2 regions of the Providencia sp. UF-183 genome follow, and region 1 is predicted to be linked to the other one. Evidence: predicted binding sites of a transcription regulator. Region 1 holds the regulator's gene; the other holds the start of a gene.
What was found. The regulator ArgR, encoded in region 1, controls arginine synthesis, uptake and breakdown. The targets are predictions, from matches to a motif close to ANTGAATAAAAATACANT.
Positions count from the first base shown of each region.

Region 2: argC (N-acetyl-gamma-glutamyl-phosphate reductase) is a predicted target of ArgR. The motif match lies at 2,101-2,118, and genes of this name have one in related genera.

Region 1 is NZ_JBSICD010000015.1:77,962-87,704, reverse strand. Features, by position in the region: gene tamB (autotransporter assembly complex protein TamB) at 1-997, shown strand, start outside; gene AC4IFT_RS14635 (gamma-glutamylcyclotransferase family protein) at 1,001-1,348, shown strand; gene ppa (inorganic diphosphatase) at 1,477-2,007, opposite strand; gene fbp (class 1 fructose-bisphosphatase) at 2,219-3,226, opposite strand; gene mpl (UDP-N-acetylmuramate:L-alanyl-gamma-D-glutamyl-meso-diaminopimelate ligase) at 3,392-4,774, shown strand; gene AC4IFT_RS14615 (DUF6122 family protein) at 4,816-5,238, opposite strand; gene argR (transcriptional regulator ArgR) at 5,326-5,796, opposite strand; gene mdh (malate dehydrogenase) at 6,292-7,230, shown strand; gene AC4IFT_RS14600 (LysR family transcriptional regulator) at 7,318-8,292, opposite strand; gene AC4IFT_RS14595 (amino acid permease) at 8,463-9,743, shown strand, end outside.
Region 2 is NZ_JBSICD010000014.1:108,647-118,389, forward strand. Features, by position in the region: gene metF (methylenetetrahydrofolate reductase) at 1-667, opposite strand, end outside; gene argE (acetylornithine deacetylase) at 900-2,054, opposite strand; gene argC (N-acetyl-gamma-glutamyl-phosphate reductase) at 2,157-3,161, shown strand; gene argB (acetylglutamate kinase) at 3,174-3,950, shown strand; gene AC4IFT_RS14155 (argininosuccinate synthase) at 3,995-5,215, shown strand; gene argH (argininosuccinate lyase) at 5,295-6,671, shown strand; gene AC4IFT_RS14165 (YmdA family protein) at 6,738-7,085, opposite strand; gene AC4IFT_RS14170 (YmdA family protein) at 7,165-7,497, opposite strand; gene oxyR (DNA-binding transcriptional regulator OxyR) at 9,015-9,743, shown strand, end outside.

The DNA of each region.
Region 1 (9,743 bases):
GAACATTGATGGTGATGCGGATTGGCGCAATATCAATGCATGGCGGGCGCAAGTGATGGCACGAGGGAACAACCTGCGTGTGTCTATGCCACCGATGATTAAAATTGATGTGCAGCCCGATATCGTGTTTGATGCGTCACCATCGCTCTTGACGCTAAGTGGTTCAGTGACTATCCCATGGGCGAGAATTACGGTTCAGGAGTTACCTGAGTCAGCAGTGAGCGCATCGTCCGATGTGGTGATGTTAGACAGTAACTTGAAGCCGATTGAGGAAAAAGCGCCTTCGATTCCGATTCAAACCAATTTGGATATTAAAATTGGTAATGATGTGCAGTTAGATGCGTTTGGCCTAAAAGCGCGCTTAACAGGGTTACTGAAGGTATTACAGAATAAGCAAGGGCTGAGCTTGAATGGTCAAATTGACATTCCAGCAGGGCGTTTCCGTGCTTATGGTCAGGACTTGATTGTCCGTAAAGGGCAAATTCAGTTCTCAGGTCCGGCGGACCAACCGTTCTTAAATTTAGAAGCGATTCGTAACCCAGAGAACACGGCGGATGATGTCATCGCAGGTGTTAAGGTCACAGGGCTTGCAGACAAACCGAAAGTCGAGATATTCTCTGAGCCAGCCAAGACGCAACAAGAAGCACTTTCTTATCTGTTAAGAGGGGAAGGCTTAGAAAGTGGTGATGCAAATGGCTCACAAATGACATCGATGATTATCGGCTTAGGTGTGGCTCAAAGTGGTCAACTGGTGGGTAAAATCGGTGAAACATTTGGGGTTTCTGATCTGGCGCTCGATACGCAAGGTGTGGGAGACGGTTCCCAAGTTGTGGTAAGCGGTAAGATAACTAATGATTTACAAGTGAAGTATGGTGTTGGTATCTTTGACTCCTTGGCAACGTTAACCCTACGTTATCGATTAATGCCAAAATTGTATTTAGAAGCTGTGTCTGGTGTAAATCAGGCCTTGGATCTCCTTTACCAATTTGAGTTTTAGATTATGCGTGTAATTGTTTATGGCAGCTTAAGACAAAAGCAAGGAAATCATCACTGGATGACTTATGCTCAATTGTTAGGTGAGCATAAGCTAGAAGGCTATGAACTGTATGATCTTGGATTTTATCCCGCTGTGGTGAAAGGCGATGGCGCAATTGAGTGCGAAGTGTATCGCATCAATCCATCGATTTTAACCGAGCTAGATGAGCTTAAGAAAAACTCTCAGGATTATGTAAGAGAGTTAATCCCAACGCCATATGGCAATGCTTGGATTTATCTATATAAGCATTCGGTTGATGGCCTGCGCCAAATTAAAAGCGGCGACTGGCTCAAACGTGATGAAGAAAAATAACCACACACTATTTTGTTGAGTGGACAATGTGCAGTACGCCGGCAATATAGCCGGCGTTTTTACATTTAAAGGCATAAAAAAAGCTCTGGGGTTAGCCAGAGCCTTCAATCATATTCCCTGAAAGGAAATTATTTTTTTGCAGCGCGTTCGAAAGAGGCAACGATTTCCGCTTTCGCAGCTTCTACGTTATCCCAACCGTCAACTTTAACCCACTTACCTTTTTCTAAATCTTTGTAATGTTCAAAGAAGTGAGTGATTTGAGCTTTCAGTAACTCAGGGATATCGTTCACATCTTTAATGTGATCGTATTCTTTGCTCAGTTTAGTGTGTGGAACCGCCACTAATTTTGCATCTTCACCTGATTCGTCGGTCATTTTCAGGACGCCAACTGGGCGGCAACGAATGACTGAACCTGGTTGTAATGGGTATGGCGTTGGGACTAACACGTCAACTGGGTCACCATCTAAAGACAGTGTGTTGTTGATATAACCGTAGTTGCACGGATAGAACATCGCTGTTGACATGAAACGGTCTACAAACAGCGCGCCAGATTCTTTATCAACTTCGTATTTGATAGGATCTGCGTTAGCTGGAATTTCGATGATAACGTAGATATCTTCTGGCAGATCTTTACCTGCCGGTACATTGTTCAGGCCCATTTAAATGCATCCTTTGTGTGAATAATGAATTTACCCGCTGACTATTAACGCATTGATTAAATAGTGTTAGTTATCGACTTTCAAGTCACTCACTTTTTCGGGTAGATAGCGTGGGGGACATTATAGCCGCAAAAAGGGGCAAAACTCACTAGTTGGCGAAAAAAAGGGACAAAAAAGGCGGGAAACCCCGCCTGAGCATCAGTGAATTGGATTATTCAGCGTCTGGGAATTCACGCATGAATGATTCAGCTTTCTCCACCATGGACTCAGTTCCGACGAAGAACGGGGCACGCTGGTGTAATTCACTTGGGATGAGGTCTAAAATACGGTTCGCACCATCGCTTGCTTTACCGCCAGCTTGTTCAGCTAAGAATGCAATTGGGTTGCACTCATACAGTAGACGCAGTTTTCCATTCGGGTGACTTGCCGTGCTTGGGTAGATGTAGATACCCCCTTTGAGCAAGTTACGGTGGAAGTCTGCCACTAAAGAGCCAATATAGCGTGTGGTATAAGGGCGGTTTGTTGCTTTATCTTCTTCTTGGCAGTATTTAATGTACTTTTTAACGCCCATAGGGAACTTGATGTAGTTACCTTCGTTAATGGAATACATTTTGCCTTCCGATGGGAACATGACTTTCTCATGAGATAAGCAGAACACGCCTAAAGATGGGTCGTAAGTAAACGCATGTACGCCAACACCTGTGGTATAAACCAACATGGTTGATGAGCCGTAAACAACGTAACCCGCAGCAACTTGGCGGTTACCTGGTTGCAGGAAGTCTGCTTCAGTCACAGGTTGGCCAATTGGCGTAATACGGTGGTAAATTGAGAAAATTGTCCCGACGGAAACGTTTACATCAATATTCGAAGAACCATCAAGTGGGTCCATTAATACGACATATTTTGCGTTTTCTGCACGGTCTCCTTCGAAAATGACAATTTCGTCTTCTTCTTCAGAGGCGATACCGGCGACTTCTCCGCGTGCTTTTAGGGCCGCTTTCAGTTTTTCGTTTGCATACAGGTCAAGCTTCATCTGGACTTCACCTTGAATATTCGACACACCATTAGTGCCAAGAATATCGACGAGTCCAGCTTTGTTAATATCACGATGGATAATTTTAGCGCCCAGTTTAATCGCTGACAGTAATGACGTCAGCTCACCTGTTGCATGAGGAAAATCTTGTTGCTTTTCGACGATGAATTCGCCTAATGTTTTCATGACGAAGGTCCTGAATAAAATTGACAAAGGTTTTGCGGGACGATTATACCCCGCGCGGGGGAGAGTTTAACTAAATAAAAAAAAGATTAATAGGTTAATGCATTTATAAACCTGCTATTGATGGGTAGAATAGTGACAAACCTCATGCTAATTGGATGAAAAAGAATGCACATACATATTTTAGGTATATGCGGTACCTTTATGGGAAGCTTGGCGATATTGGCGCGATCTTTAGGCCATAAAGTGACGGGCTCGGATGCGAATGTTTATCCACCGATGAGCACATTGCTTGAAAATCAAGGTATTGAGCTTATTCAAGGTTATGATCCGGCTCAGCTCGAACCGATTCCAGATATGGTCGTGATTGGCAATGCCATGACACGCGGTAACCCCTGTGTTGAAGCTGTATTAGAACGAGGTTTACCTTACACTTCAGGTCCTCAGTGGTTACATGACCACGTATTGCCTGAGCGTTGGGTACTGGCTGTGGCAGGAACGCACGGTAAAACCACAACCGCAGGAATGCTCGCGTGGATTTTAGAAGATTGCGGCTACAAACCAGGCTTCTTGATTGGTGGTGTACCGGGTAATTTTGATGTGTCCGCCAAGCTAGGCGAAAGCCCATTCTTTGTCATTGAAGCCGATGAATATGATTGTGCCTTCTTTGATAAACGCTCGAAATTTGTGCATTACAGCCCGAAAACGTTGGTCTTAAACAACCTTGAATTCGACCATGCGGATATTTTCGAAAATCTTGAAGCAATCCAAAAACAATTTCATCACCTTGTTCGTATCGTGCCTGCCAGTGGCAAAATCTTCACCCCAGACAATGACAATCATTTAAAACAAGTGATTGGCATGGGTTGTTGGAGTGAGCAAGAGCTGGTGGGCGGTGAACATGGCGAATGGCAAGCAGTGAAGCTAAATCACGATGGCAGCCACTTTGAAGTGTATTATCAGCAAGAAAAAGTGGGTGAAGTTTCTTGGCAGCAAGTCGGCAACCACAATATCCAAAATGGTTTGATGGCGATTGCTGCGGCTCACCATGTTGGTGTGCCTGCGAAAGAAGCTTGCATCGCATTGGATAAATTTATCAATGCACGCCGCCGCCTTGAACTACGTGGTGTGGAAAATGGTGTGAGTGTGTATGATGATTTTGCGCATCATCCAACCGCCATTTTGGCAACACTCGAAGCGTTACGCAGTAAAGTGGGAGGGACTTCTCGCATTATTGCCGTGTTAGAGCCTCGTTCCAATACCATGAAACTGGGCGTGAATAAAAATGATATCGCCCCAGCTTTAGGCCGTGCTGATGAAGTCTTTTTATTCCAACCGGCGAATATTCCGTGGATGGTGACTGACATCGCTGAGAAATGCGTGCAACCTGCTCGCTGGAGTGCAGATATTGAGGCTCTAACCAATATGGTGATTGAGACTGCGCAGCCCGGTGACCATATCCTCGTGATGAGCAACGGTGGTTTTGAAGGTATCCATGGGAAATTGCTGGCAGGCTTAAAAGCCAAAGCAGAAACTGAAGTGGATGACTAATTAAGCCTACAGATAATGATCTAGGTAGACCCCAGTGTTCATTAAGATAGCTGGGGTTTTTTTATGTCTGAAGTGTTGAATGGGCATTGGTCTATCACCCAGCTTAATGTCACTGGGTTATTCATTTCTTTTTTTAAGCTGCCCATATAGCAATCGAGGGAATCGGTAAAAAGATGGAACAAGCACCCGACCGCCACTGCTTTGAGTTTCCACGATGGCATAAACAGTAAGATAACATAGGCAATCGCAGCCCAGACGGAATGAAGAGGGTGGAAGCCAATACCACAACGCTCAGGGTCGAAAATAGGGGTTGCTAGTAAGTGGTCTAAATCGATCGCCATCGTCGCAATCATAATCAACGCAGCTAACTTCCAGTTTTTTCGCCAAAACAGATATGCAAACAAAATGGGCATCAAAAAATGAAAGCCGTAATGCACAATATTGCGAAAAATGTCGAATAGCACGGTAGAGCCCCTAATCTTTGGCTTAAATAAAAAGAGGGAAAGTCGATGCTTTTCCCCCTTAGTGTTACATCAAGCGATTGATGTAACTTAGAGCTCTTGTTCGAACAACGCTAAAATTGCTTCGTATAGCTCTTTTGTCGTGAAGTTATTCGCAGGTGTAGAGAATATTGTATCATCCCCAGCAATACTGCCTAAAATGCCTTCTGCTTTACCTAATGAATCCAGTAAGCGAGCAATTAATTGGGCTGCACCTGGGCTGGTTCGAATCACCACAACCGATGGGTTGTAATCGATATCCAAAACGAGGTTTTTCAATGGGCTGGTGGCTGTCGGCACACCGGGCTCAGCTGGCAGGCAATACACCATTTCCATTTTCGCATTACGAGTGCGAACGGCACCAAACTTGGTGAGCATTCTGGAAATTTTAGATTGATTAATGTTTTCGTAGCCTTCTTCCTGCAAAGCCGTGACAATTTCAGCCTGAGAGCTAAATTTTTCTTCTTTGAGTAGGGCTTTAAAAGCCTTAACTAAGTCTTCTTGTTTAGACGGAGTGCGCATAATTAACCCATTCATCGGCATTAAACTAAGTTGTATTATCCGTAAAAGTGCATTTTTATGCAACAAAATTGCGTTATGATGATTTAATAATCAATGATAACGGAACCTTTAAGGTTTTATGTTATTCCGTTTTCAGCGTGAATGGTTAATTTATCTTAAATAGTTAGTATTAAACATTAGCATAATAGATCAATGAATTTAGCTTATAAAAGTTGTAACTTTATTGTTAACAAAATGGTTTTTGCTTGAATAATGAACAGGAAAAACCACTTATTGTGCGAAAAGCAATAGTGAGAAAAACTATTTGTTAAAAAAGTGCCCGTTATCTCATTAACAGATAAGGAATTTGTTTAGAATGATGGCAATTAGTCGACAAATTCTCTAGCGTTAAACTCTCTCTCTATCTGTTAAGAAATTGTTTTTTATACGTAATGTGTTGAGTGTATAAACAAATAAAGTGATATCTTTTTAAAGTACAAATTAAGGAGTTTCAGAATGAAAGTTGCAGTCCTAGGTGCAGCAGGTGGTATCGGTCAGGCTCTCGCCCTTCTTCTCAAAAACCAGCTTCCAGCCGGTTCAGAACTCTCCCTCTACGACATCGCACCGGTTACTCCAGGTGTTGCTGCTGACTTAAGTCACATCCCAACGGATGTTAAAGTGACGGGTTTTGCGGGTGAAGATGCGAAACCTGCTCTTAAAGGTGCAGATATTGTTCTTATCTCTGCGGGTGTTGCGCGTAAACCAGGCATGGACCGTTCAGACCTGTTTAACATCAACGCAGGCATCGTTCGTAACCTGGTTCAACAAATTGCAGAAACTTGCCCGAAAGCATTAATCGGTATCATCACTAACCCAGTGAACACCACCGTTGCAATCGCTGCTGAAGTTCTGAAAAAAGCCGGTGTATACGACAAAAACCGTTTATTCGGTGTGACCACATTAGATATCATTCGTTCTAATACTTTTGTTGCTGAATTAAAAGGCAAAAACGTCAACGATGTCGAAGTGCCAGTTATCGGTGGTCACTCTGGTGTGACAATTCTGCCTCTGTTATCACAAATTGAAGGCGTAAGCTTCTCTGATGACGAAATCGCAGCGCTGACAAAACGTATCCAAAACGCAGGTACTGAAGTTGTTGAAGCAAAAGCAGGTGGCGGATCAGCGACTCTGTCTATGGGCCAAGCAGCAGCACGTTTAGGTTTATCTTTAATTCGTGGTCTGCAAGGTGAAAGCAACGTGGTTGAGTGTGTTTACACTGAAGGCGAAGGCCAACATGCACGTTTCTTCGCACAACCAGTTGTTTTAGGTAAAAACGGTATCGAAAAACACCTGCCAATCGGCAAATTAAGTGCATTTGAAGAAAAAGCGCTGAAAGATATGTTAGATGTCCTGAAAGCGGATATCGAATTAGGTGAAAAATTCATTAATGGCTAATGCCAATTAATTTTTCCTAATCGAAAAGGTTGAGTTTTTTATTAAACTCAACCTTTTTAGTTTCTGCACGATTATTACGAAGCATGACTATGAGGCGTGCTGGCGCATCCAATGATCCCAATGTGGGTCTGATGGTATTTTTTCCACTAAAAAATCAATAAACGTTCTGATTTTCGGTGAATGCGTATGCGCAGGGTGGTATAAAGCGTACAGCGCAAACGGGGTTGATTTCGGGTCGTAATCCAGCAAAACAGGGATCAGTTCCCCATTTTCAATATAATTGCCTAACATATACGTGGGTAAACAAACGATACCTTGATGGCAACGCGCGGCTTCTAATAAGCCTAAGCTGCTGTTCACCTCAATCATATTATTTATTTCCAAAGGATAGGCGCTACCGTCTTTATCTGTCATTCGCCATGTGTCAGGAATATTTGGGTTAATTAAGCAATTATGTGATGCGATATCGGCAGGGGATTGCGGAATGCCATAACGCTCGAAATAGGTTCGGCTACCGCAATATACCCAATTAATATTGCAAATTTTCCGTAATGCGAAATTCTCAGGTGGGTGGCTGGTAATACGCAACGCAATATCAAAATCCACCTCATTCAAATTAATCAGCTCATCATTAAGATCAACGGATAAACTGACTTTGGGATTTGTTTCGCGGTATTCGCTATATATTTGCATTAAATGGCAGACACCAAATGCAATGGAACAAGTGATCTTTAATTGCCCTTGAGCGTGTTGATAAAAGCTAGCGGTATTAATTAGTGAGTCATCAAGATCAGCCAATAAATTTTGCGATCGTTGCAATAAATAGCGCCCTGCATCGGTTAAAATAAAATTTCGGGTTGTACGCTTTAGCAAGACGACGCCCAGTTGATCCTCTAGCTGCTGTAGCCCTCGACTGACGGATGATGGCGTTACATTCAGCTTTTTTGCAGCTAGGCTAAAGCTATTACATTCGACGATTTTGATGAATAACTCCAAATGTCGAAAAATCGCGTAGCTGTCAATTTTTGCTTTGAACGCAAAAGTGTTTTTATTTATTAGCATTGTCCTGCCCTATCAAACCCGTTTATTCCAGCATACTATAATTGTGAATTTATCGCAGTTTGCTCGCGTCACACCAGTATTAAAAAATGGCGATAATAGAATTAACGCCGACAAATAATGTTGTTCCTAACTTTTTTAATAATTAAATCTATAACGTTGAGGAATAGACTATGTCTAATAGTATTCAGGCAAGTGCAGGTAATCCGATTGATACCAAAAAAATCCCTTTTACAAAATATGATGTGGGTTGGGTAGTTTTATGTATTGGAATGGCGATTGGCTCAGGAATTGTATTTATGCCTGTGCAAATCGGTATTAAAGGTATTTGGGTGTTTATTGCCGCCACGATGCTTTCTTATCCCGCCATATATTGGCTACAAAATTTATATCTCAGAACCTTATCAGAGTCTGAAGAATGTAATGACTATGCGAGTGTTATTACACAATACTTAGGTAAAAACTGGGGGATAGCATTAGGGATAGCGTATTTCTTAATGCTATTGCACGGCATGTTTTCTTATTCATTAGCTGTGACCTTCGACAGCGCCTCGTATATTAAAACCTTTGGGTTAACCGAGGGGCTATTATCTGATTCGGTTTGGTATGGTTTGATTATTATTACGGTACTAGTGGCGATAGCGGCTCAAGGGGAAAGACTGCTGTTTAAAGTGTCTGGCCCAATGGTTATCGTGAAATTTGGTATCATTGTGCTGCTTGGTGTTGTAATGGTGCCATATTGGAACTTTGCCAATATCACCGCATTTCCTGATTTTCTTTCATTTATGCGAGATGTTTTCTTAACGCTGCCATTTACGTTATTTTCTATATTATTTGTACAAATCTTAAGCCCAATGAACATTGCCTATCGTAAGGTCGAAAGCGATAAACGTATTGCCACGTATCGTGCAATACGGGCTAACCGAGTGGCATATATTATTTTAGCGGTTGCTGTCTTGTTCTTTGCGTTTTCTTTTACTTTCTCAATTAGCCATGAACAAGCAGTCTCTGCTTTTGAGCAAAATATCTCTGCATTAGCGATTGCCGCACAGGTTATACCCGGTGCCGTGGTGAAAGTGATGACGGCATTGCTGAATATTTTTGCTATCTTAACGGCATTCTTAGGGATTTACTTGGGCTTCCAAGAAGCGATAAAAGGCATCGTGGTGAATATCCTCACTCGATTCATGCCTGAAGAGCGTATTAACCAAACGGTATTACATTATGGTGTATGCTTAGGGGTGATCATCGCGCTGTGGTTCTGGGTTTCAACACGATTCTCCATCCTGTTCTTTATGCAGTTAGGTGGCCCATTGTTTGGTATCGTTTCTTGCCTAATCCCTTGTTATCTTGTTTACAAAGTGCCTGCACTACACAAATTTAAAGGCCCAACAGTGTGGTTCATCATCTTCTTTGGTGTGCTGTTATGCCTATCGCCATTCTTTAAGTTTTTC
Region 2 (9,743 bases), on a different contig from region 1:
AACGCTCTAGTTGACGGAAGTTGGAAACGGGTAAAATACCCGGCACAATTTCCACATCGATACCTGTGGCCACACAGCGGTCACGAAAGCGCAAATAGCTTTCGACATCAAAGAAAAATTGGGTAATCGCACGGTTAGCGCCTGCTTCAATTTTCTTTCTCAGGTTGATTAAGTCAGCTTGCGCGCTTTTGGCTTCAGGGTGAACCTCAGGGTAAGCCGCCACAGAAATATCAAAATCGGCTTCACTTTTTAATAATTCAACCAAATCTGTCGCATACATATCGGGCTTATGGCTGCTATCAGGGAAATCACCCCGTAAGGCAACAATATGGCGAATACCATTATTCCAATAATCACGAGCGATAGATTTTAATTCATCTTTGCTGGCATCAATGCAGGTTAAGTGTGGCGCAGCCACTAATCCCGTTTTGTCTTTGATATCTTTAATGATGCTATGGGTTCTGTCCCGTTCGCCTGAGTTAGCACCATAGGTGACAGAGACAAATTTCGGTTTCAGGTTTTTGAGCCGATCGATGGATTTCCAAAGCGTCTGCTCCATCTCTTCACTGCGAGGTGGGAAAAATTCAAATGAAACATTAATTTGTCCATCTAATTCAGCTAAATTTTGATTTAGCGCTTCGCGCTGATTTGCGTGAAAAAAACTCATACCCTGTAACCTCGCAATTTTGCAGACTAACTATTATCTTTGTTAATTATTATATCCATGTATGCATCTATACGTTTAGACGTCTAAATAGAAATTACCAGATCGGTATCAATAGTCAATACTTAAATTAAATTATCGCGCTGATGTTTTTTCAGTCAGAACAAGAAAAAAATTCATGATAAAAAAACGCGACCCTTTTCAGCGTCGCGTTGATGTGAGTAGCTAGTTTGATTTATTCCGTGAAGCAGAAATGCTCAATCATTTGGCTAATTAACTGGCGGGTAGGCTCAATAAAGCGCATATCGATAAACTCATCGGGTTGATGGGCTTGTTCAATAGAGCCGGGGCCCAGAACTAAAGTTGGGCAAAGTTCTTGAATAAACGGCGCTTCGGTGCAGTAATTCACCGTATCGGCTTTTTGACCCAGCAACTGTTCTATCACCGCCACCATTTTGTGATCTGTCGGGCATTCATAACCTGGTATCGGTGGATGCATTGACTCAATGGCTAAGCGACCCGGCCATTTTGCCCGAACAGGTTCGAGGGCATCATTCAGTAGCTCATCCAAATCTTGCAATGTCAGCCCTGGTAATGGGCGAATATCCATATGTAATTCACAGCAACCACAAATACGGTTTGCCGCATCACCGCCATGAATATGACCAAAGTTCATGGTGGGATAAGGGATCACGAAAGCCGGGTTATTAAAACGCTCTTTCAATGTGTTACGCAGCGTCATTAAATGAGAAATCGACTCATGCATCAGCTCAATGGCATTGACACCACGCTCCGGGTCACTTGAATGTCCCGATTGCCCCGTAATGCGGATAGCGTTAGATAAATGGCCTTTATGTGCGCGTATTGGTTGTAATGAGGTCGGCTCACCGATAATGGCAAAGTCAGGGCGCAATGCAGTGTTCGCCGCAAAATAACGGGCTCCCGCCATCGAAGTTTCTTCATCTGCAGTCGCAAGGATATGCAGTGGGCGCTTGAGCTTCGCAAGATCCATATCACGCAGCGCATCGACAATAAAAGCAAAGAAACCTTTCATGTCTGCGGTACCGAGGCCATAAAGTTTGCCATCGTGTTCTGTCAGCTCGAAAGGGTTTTTGCTCCAGCGGCCATCATCAAAAGGCACAGTGTCGGTATGGCCACATAACATCAGGCCACCATTACCCTCGCCAATGGAAGCTAGCAGGTTATATTTATCACGTGTTTCCGGTACGGGTTGAATATTGACCGAAAACCCCAGCGTCTCTAACCACCCACCAAGGAGTTCCACAAGGGCTTTATTGCTCTGATCCAAATGAGAATCAGTCGCACTAATCGATGGAGTGGCAATTAATTGACGATAAATCTCAATAAATGCAGGTAATTTAATATTCACTGTTGACAGCCTTAATCCATAATAGTATCAATATTCATGCACTTTATTTGAATAAAAATACACATTAAACTGTTTGGGTCACGAGTACAAGGTAGAAAGCATATGTTGAACACACTCATTATCGGGGCCAGTGGCTATACTGGAGCAGAATTAGCCGCTTATTTGCAACGTCACCCTGAAATTAACCTTCAAGGGTTGATGGTATCGAAGCAAAGTGCCGATGCAAATAAACGTTTTTCTGATTTATATCCCCAGTATAAAGGCATTATTGACCTTCCTGTCCTGCCACTCACTGATGTGGCAGAGGTAGCAAAAGGCATTGATGTTGTTTTCCTCGCCACGGCACATGAAGTGAGCCACGACATCGCCCCGCAATTTCTTGAGGCGGGTTGTGTGGTGTTCGATTTATCGGGTGCTTACCGCGTTCAAGATCCTGCGTTCTACACCCAATACTATGGCTTTGAACATACAAATACCGAATGGTTAATGCAAGCAGTTTACGGTTTAGCGGAATGGCAAGCGGATAAAATTCGCCAAGCCCAGTTAATCGCGGTACCGGGCTGTTATCCAACCGTTTCGCAACTTGCGTTAAAACCGTTAATTGAAGCTAAGTTACTGGATAACAGCATGTGGCCTGTTATCAATGCAACCAGTGGTGTGTCAGGGGCAGGGCGCAAGGCTTCAATGACAAACAGTTTCTGTGAAGTGAGCTTACAGCCGTATGGTATTTTCACTCACCGCCATCAGCCTGAAATCTCAACGCATTTGGGGCAAGAGGTGATTTTTACGCCGCATCTGGGCAACTTCTCAAGAGGGATCCTCGCCACTATCACCTGTAAGGTAAAAGCGGGCGTCACAGCAGAGAAAATTGGCGAAACGTTTAAAGAAGCCTATCAAAACAAACCCTTGGTGCGTTTATATGATAAAGGTGTTCCTGCATTGAAATCTGTCGTCGGCACGCCATTTTGTGATATCGGTTATGTATTGAAAGGGGAACACCTGATTTTAGTCGGTACAGAAGATAACCTACTAAAAGGTGCCGCGGCACAAGCTGTACAGTGCATGAATATTCGTTTTGGTTTCAATGAAACCCAGTCATTACTTTAATAAGGACAAGCCATGCAACCCTTAGTGATTAAATTGGGCGGTGTGTTACTGGATAGTACTGAAGCGTTAGAAAAACTGTTTACCGCTATTCAAACTTATCGCCAAGCACATCAACGCGAGCTGGTGATTGTCCATGGTGGTGGTTGTTTAGTGGATGAATTAATGCAGAAGTTGCAACTTCCCGTTGTGAAGAAGCAGGGGCTGCGGGTTACACCGGCGGATCAAATCGACATTATTACGGGGGCTTTAGCTGGGACGGCAAATAAAACCTTACTGGCATGGAGCATCAAACACCAATTACCCGCAGTGGGGTTATCACTTGGTGATGGGCAAAGTGCGGTTGTTACACAGTTGAATGACGAGCTCGGTCATGTTGGGAATGCAAAACCGGGTGATGCCAAGCTATTGAAATTGCTTCTCGGCGCGGGATATTTGCCCATCATCAGTTCTATTGGTGTCACCGCACAAGGTGAGCTAATGAATGTGAACGCAGACCAAGCCGCAACCGCTGTAGCCCAAGCACTCAATGCCGATCTGGTTTTATTGTCGGATGTGAGTGGCATCTTAGATGGCAAAGGCCAAAAAATTGATGAGATGACGACGCAAAAAGCGCAAAAACTCATCGACCAAGGAATTATTACAGATGGAATGATTGTGAAGGTGAATGCTGCGTTAGACGCTGCTAACGCACTGCAACGCTCCGTCGATATTGCAAGTTGGCGTCACGCTGAACAACTTCCTGAGCTGTTTAATGGAACAGCAATCGGAACTCGGATCTTGGCATCGTAATTGAGCCATACACATAATAAATTAATTGAGCGGATAGGTACGTTATGAAAAAGGGCATTAAAAAGATTGTATTAGCATACTCAGGTGGTCTGGATACATCGGCAATTATTCCATGGTTGAAAGAAAACTATGACGGTTGTGAAGTGGTTGCATTCGTTGCCGATGTGGGACAAGACAGAGAAGATTTAGTCGGTGTTGAGAAAAAAGCACTGCAATCTGGCGCATCAGAATGCTACGTCGTTGATTTACGTGAAGAGTTCATCAAGGAATACATCTATCCAGTATTAAAAACGGGCGCATTATATGAAGGTAGCTATTTATTAGGTACATCAATGGCTCGCCCAATTATTGCGAAAGCACAAGTTGAAATCGCATTAAAAGTCGGTGCTGACGCAGTTGCTCATGGCGCAACAGGTAAAGGAAATGACCAAGTACGCTTCGAAAGCACCTATACGGCGTTAGCACCACAACTGCAAGTGGTTGCACCATGGCGTGAGTGGGATTTACGTTCCCGTGAAGCGCTGCTCGATTACCTGAAAGAGCGTAATATTCCGACAACCGCCAGCCTTGAAAAAATTTATAGCCGTGATGAAAACGCATGGCATATTTCCACCGAAGGTGGCGTATTAGAAAGCACATGGAATGCAGCCAACCAAGATTGTTGGGTATGGACTGTCGATCCGCAAGATGCGCCAGATGAAGCAGAGCTAGTGACTGTCGGTGTAAAACACGGCGAAGTGGTCTCTGTTAACGGTAACACATTGTCTCCATTAGGTTGTTTGGAAGCACTGAACACATTAGGTGCGAAACACGGGGTCGGCCGTATCGATATCGTTGAAAACCGTTTAGTGGGCATGAAATCTCGTGGTTGCTATGAAACCCCGGGAGGTACCATCATGATGGCTGCGCTACGTGGGATTGAGCAATTAGTATTAGACCGTGATAGCTACAAATGGCGTGAGCAGTTAGGCTTAGAAATGTCATACGTTGTTTATGATGGCCGTTGGTTCGCTCCATTACGTCATTCATTACAAGCTGCGGCAGAATCCTTAGCACAAGATGTGACGGGCGAAGTGGTACTGAAACTGTATAAAGGCCAAGTGACAGCGATTCAGAAAAAAGCGGATAAGAGCTTGTATTCTGAAGAGTTCGCAACGTTTGGTGAAGATGAAGTTTACGACCACAGCCATGCTGGTGGCTTTATCCGTCTTTATTCCCTGTCTTCACGTATTCGTGCGTTGAAAGAACAAAACAAAGCAAAATAAAGTCAATCGTAGTAACCCGGCAGCTAATATTGCTGTCGGGCGTTAAACACTTATTTTATCAATCAGGTAGGGATTTGTTATGGCACTTTGGGGTGGACGTTTTAGTCAGCAGGCCGATCAGCGGTTTAAACAGTTTAATGATTCATTGCGTTTCGATTATCGCTTGGCGCAACAAGATATTATCGGTTCAGTCGCATGGTCAAAATCATTGGTCACGGTAGGTGTGTTGACAGATAGCGAACAACAATCTTTAGAACAGGCACTAAATGCACTGTTAAAAGAAGTGCAAGATAACCCTGAAATTATTTTGCAAAGCGATGCGGAAGATATTCACAGTTGGGTTGAAGGCAAACTGATTGATAAAGTTGGTGATTTGGGCAAAAAACTGCACACAGGCCGTAGCCGTAATGACCAAGTGGCAACAGACTTAAAATTGTGGTGTAAAGACCAAGTTGCATTATTGCTTGAAGCGGTCACTGAGCTACAAAAAGCGTTAGTGGTTACCGCTGAAAATAATCAAGATGCTGTCATGCCAGGTTATACCCATTTACAACGTGCTCAGCCAGTAACGTTTGCTCATTGGTGTTTGGCATACAGTGAAATGCTAGCGCGTGATGAAAGTCGTTTAAAAGATACGCTAAAACGTTTGGATGTTAGCCCGTTAGGTTGTGGGGCATTGGCGGGAACCGCGTATGATATCGACCGTGAACAACTCGCCTCTTGGCTTGGCTTTGCCTCTGCCACTCGCAACAGTCTAGATACAGTTTCCGATAGAGACCACGTACTTGAATTATTATCTGACGCCAGCATTGGCATGGTACATTTATCGCGCTTTGCGGAAGATTTAATTTTCTTCAATAGCGGTGAAGCTGGTTTCGTTGAGTTATCTGACAAAGTTACGTCAGGTTCTTCCTTAATGCCACAAAAGAAAAACCCCGATGCATTAGAACTGATCCGCGGCAAATGTGGGCGAGTTCAAGGTGCATTAACAGGTATGATGATGACCTTAAAAGGGTTACCGCTTGCTTACAACAAAGATATGCAAGAAGACAAAGAAGGCCTATTTGATGCGATGGATACATGGTTAGATTGCATGCATATGGCCGTGTTAGTTCTTGATGGTATTCAAATTCGTCGACCACGTTGCGAAGAAGCCGCAAAACAAGGCTATGCAAATGCAACCGAGCTGGCGGATTATTTAGTGGCCAAAGGCGTTCCATTCCGCGAAGCGCATCATATTGTGGGTGAAGCGGTTGTCGCGGCAATAGCGCAAGGTAAGGCTTTAGAGGAAATGGCATTAAGCGATCTGCAAAAATTCAGTGATACTATTCAGTTGGATGTGTATGAAATTCTCTCGTTGCAATCATGTTTAGATAAGCGATTAGCAAAAGGTGGAGTGTCTCAGAAGCAGGTGGCGAGTGCCATTGAGGAAGCAAAAATACGGTTAGGTTTCTAAGCGGTAATTTGTGGACGAAAAATGGGGGGTAGCATGACTACCCCAATTCCCATAACGCTGTTCTTATTAAATATATTTAACGGTTAACATTCCTAATTGTTTCTCCTCATTAACCCAGTTGTATGAATATTCATGTCTGCCTTCATTAATAACGTTCCAACCATTTTTTTGAGTCATATTATTTAACTCAATCTTTGTGGTGGACGATCCTGTATTATCATTCAAACAGTGCAATTTAATTTGCGTGTCAGTAATATCATTGGTGCAGGTTGGATGAACCACTGCGCCAGAGAAATTAATCGTGCCAGCTTCTTGATTCTGAACTGCATTAGCACTGAATACACTGGCAGCTGAAATTAATAATAAAGCCATGATTGAACGATTAAATACTTTTTCAGTTATTGATTTTTGCATAATGGAATTCCAGAACTGAATTTGATAAAAATCAGTTAGTTATATTAAGTTTTATTTAAATGAATTGGTTATTTAATTATTACGCATGTTGTACAGATAATAATGCGTGGCCTTTTTCTTCATTAGTCCATTTAAATTGGTAGATGCTACGGTTCTCATCTAATTTTTTCCATTCAGTTGATTTTTTTTCTTTAGAAAAATCAATTTTACTTGTTTCCATTTTATTCGTTTCTTTATTAAAGCAATTTAAGTTGGTTTTGTTGTCATTAATATCATAAGTACATGGTGAAGCAACAATAGCAGCTTTAAAGTTAATGGTTGTTTGGTTTTCTTTAGCTTGAACATTTGCAGTGAATAATGAAGTAGCAACTAAAGTTAACGCTAATACTGATGTGATATTTTTAATAGTCATGATATTTATTCCTAATTTAAAGTTTATATAATTTGGTTGATTTCAATTTGTTCATGTCTTGCTATGGGAAGAATTATAAAACAAAAAACTCTCAAAAGGTGTAAATCTAAAAACTCAAATGTGTGAAAATATAATGAAAATATAGGTTATATTGAATCTCTGTGACTTACTGATAAATTGCCGTTTTGTTTACTATATTCTGTTAATTTGTGTTTTTCGGTGTTAAATGTTCTATTGGTGATGTTTTAAGTTGCTTTTCGATGGTTTAATCTGCTGTTTGATTTTCGATAGTTACAGTTATTGAGCCCATACTTATATATAAATCAGTAAGGTAATATTGAGAATTTTAATTAACTTTCAAACAGAAATTTACAAAGTTTAATAATAAATGAAAATAAATATAACAAAATGTTTCAGAGAAAGGGCTGAACAATCTCATTTTTAAACTTTTAGAGAGTAAAGTTGCCTTATTTTTCGAGTTAATCCGCAAAAAATCATATTATGAGTAATATAAATGTTTCAGTATGGTGCCTAATTATATTGAAGTTACCCAAATAGCTGTTTGACACCTTTCTTTTTTCTTGCAACCCCGATGAATTGTTGTTCATCTTAGGAAGCGTTCCTATTGTTTTCTTCTTATATAGAAGAAAGCTAAGTGGATCGTTTCTTTAACTACGCTAGATTGCCGATGTCTATTACACTTTTTTGTCGTTATTGGTTTTTAGCAATACGATTTGCATGCTTTGCTAATTTAGTGCTCTTCAATACTCTATTCTGTCATCACTAGCATGTTGTATAAGGTATCGACAGTATGGCGGCATTCTTTAACCACATAATGGGATACTTTTAACTTAGGAAGGGCAAAGTGTAGTAATAGAATCCATAGTATTTAGCCCTCCGTATCATCATCACTGATGAAAACTGTCCAGAAGCCAGGTGACTATATAAAACTATTAATTTGAATTGGTTTTTTCAGTATTTGTTGCTTTGGTATTATTAATATAGGGTGCTATTTTAAAATTATCCACAGTAAAAGTGTGTGTAATTATGTATGAAATTTTAAAGATTTTTATACATAACGTTATGTTTACTATACGAAAATATAAAAACTATATAATGTATCTAAACGTCTTTGTGGTATTTTTTCTTTTAGAATTTCACTGTCATATCTATGTACTAGTTTGTAGTTCACTAAAAATTAAATAATTAAATCTATCTGCCTGTTTTAGTCTTAAATTGACTTGTTATGGGAATTTCATATCGTGTTAAATATGATAAATAAAATTTAATATTGTTTATTTTTGGTTCGCTTTTCGTGAATAAAATCAGAGGGAATTAATGATGCATTTTGTTTCTAAATATTACAATTTGTTTCATTGCGAGGGGGTGTTTATGCAAAAATGGGATGAAAGACCCCATTTTGTAATATATCAATAGATAAAACAAACTAATATCGATATAGTGATTGGTATTATCTATCTTTGGTCTGACAAAGAATTCACGAAAGGAAAAGAAATATGAATATTCGAGATTTAGAGTACCTCGTTGCACTCGCCGAACATAAACACTTTAGACGCGCCGCGGATTCTTGTCATGTCAGCCAACCAACATTAAGTGGTCAAATTCGTAAGTTAGAAGAAGAACTCGGTGTTATGTTATTGGAAAGAACCAGTCGTAAAGTTCTTTTTACCCAACAAGGGTTATTACTTGTTGAACAGGCTCGAACTATTTTGCGGGAAATAAAGGTACTGCAAGAAATGGCTGCTCTCCAAGGGGAAAGCATGTCTGGTCCATTGCATATTGGTTTAATACCAACAGTTGCCCCTTATTTATTACCTCACATCATTCCACAACTACACCAAGCTCATCCAAAATTAGAAATCTATTTACATGAAGCGCAAACTCAGCAGCTATTAGCGCAATTAGATAGCGGTAAATTAGATTGTGCAATTTTAGCGGATGTAAAAGAAACAGCACCGTTTATTGTTGTGCCTTTATTTGAAGAGCCAATGAAACTCGCTATTTATGAAAGCCACCCATGGCATGACCGAGACACTATTGAAATGGGTGAGCTATCAGGCGAAAAATTATTAATGTTAGAAGATGGCCATTGTTTACGTGACCAAGCGATGGGATTCTGTTTCCAAGCGGGCGCAAAAGAAGACACACATTTTAGAGCGACAAGTCTAGAAACGCTACGAAATATGGTTGCGGCAGGAAGTGGAATTACGCTGTTACCTGATTTG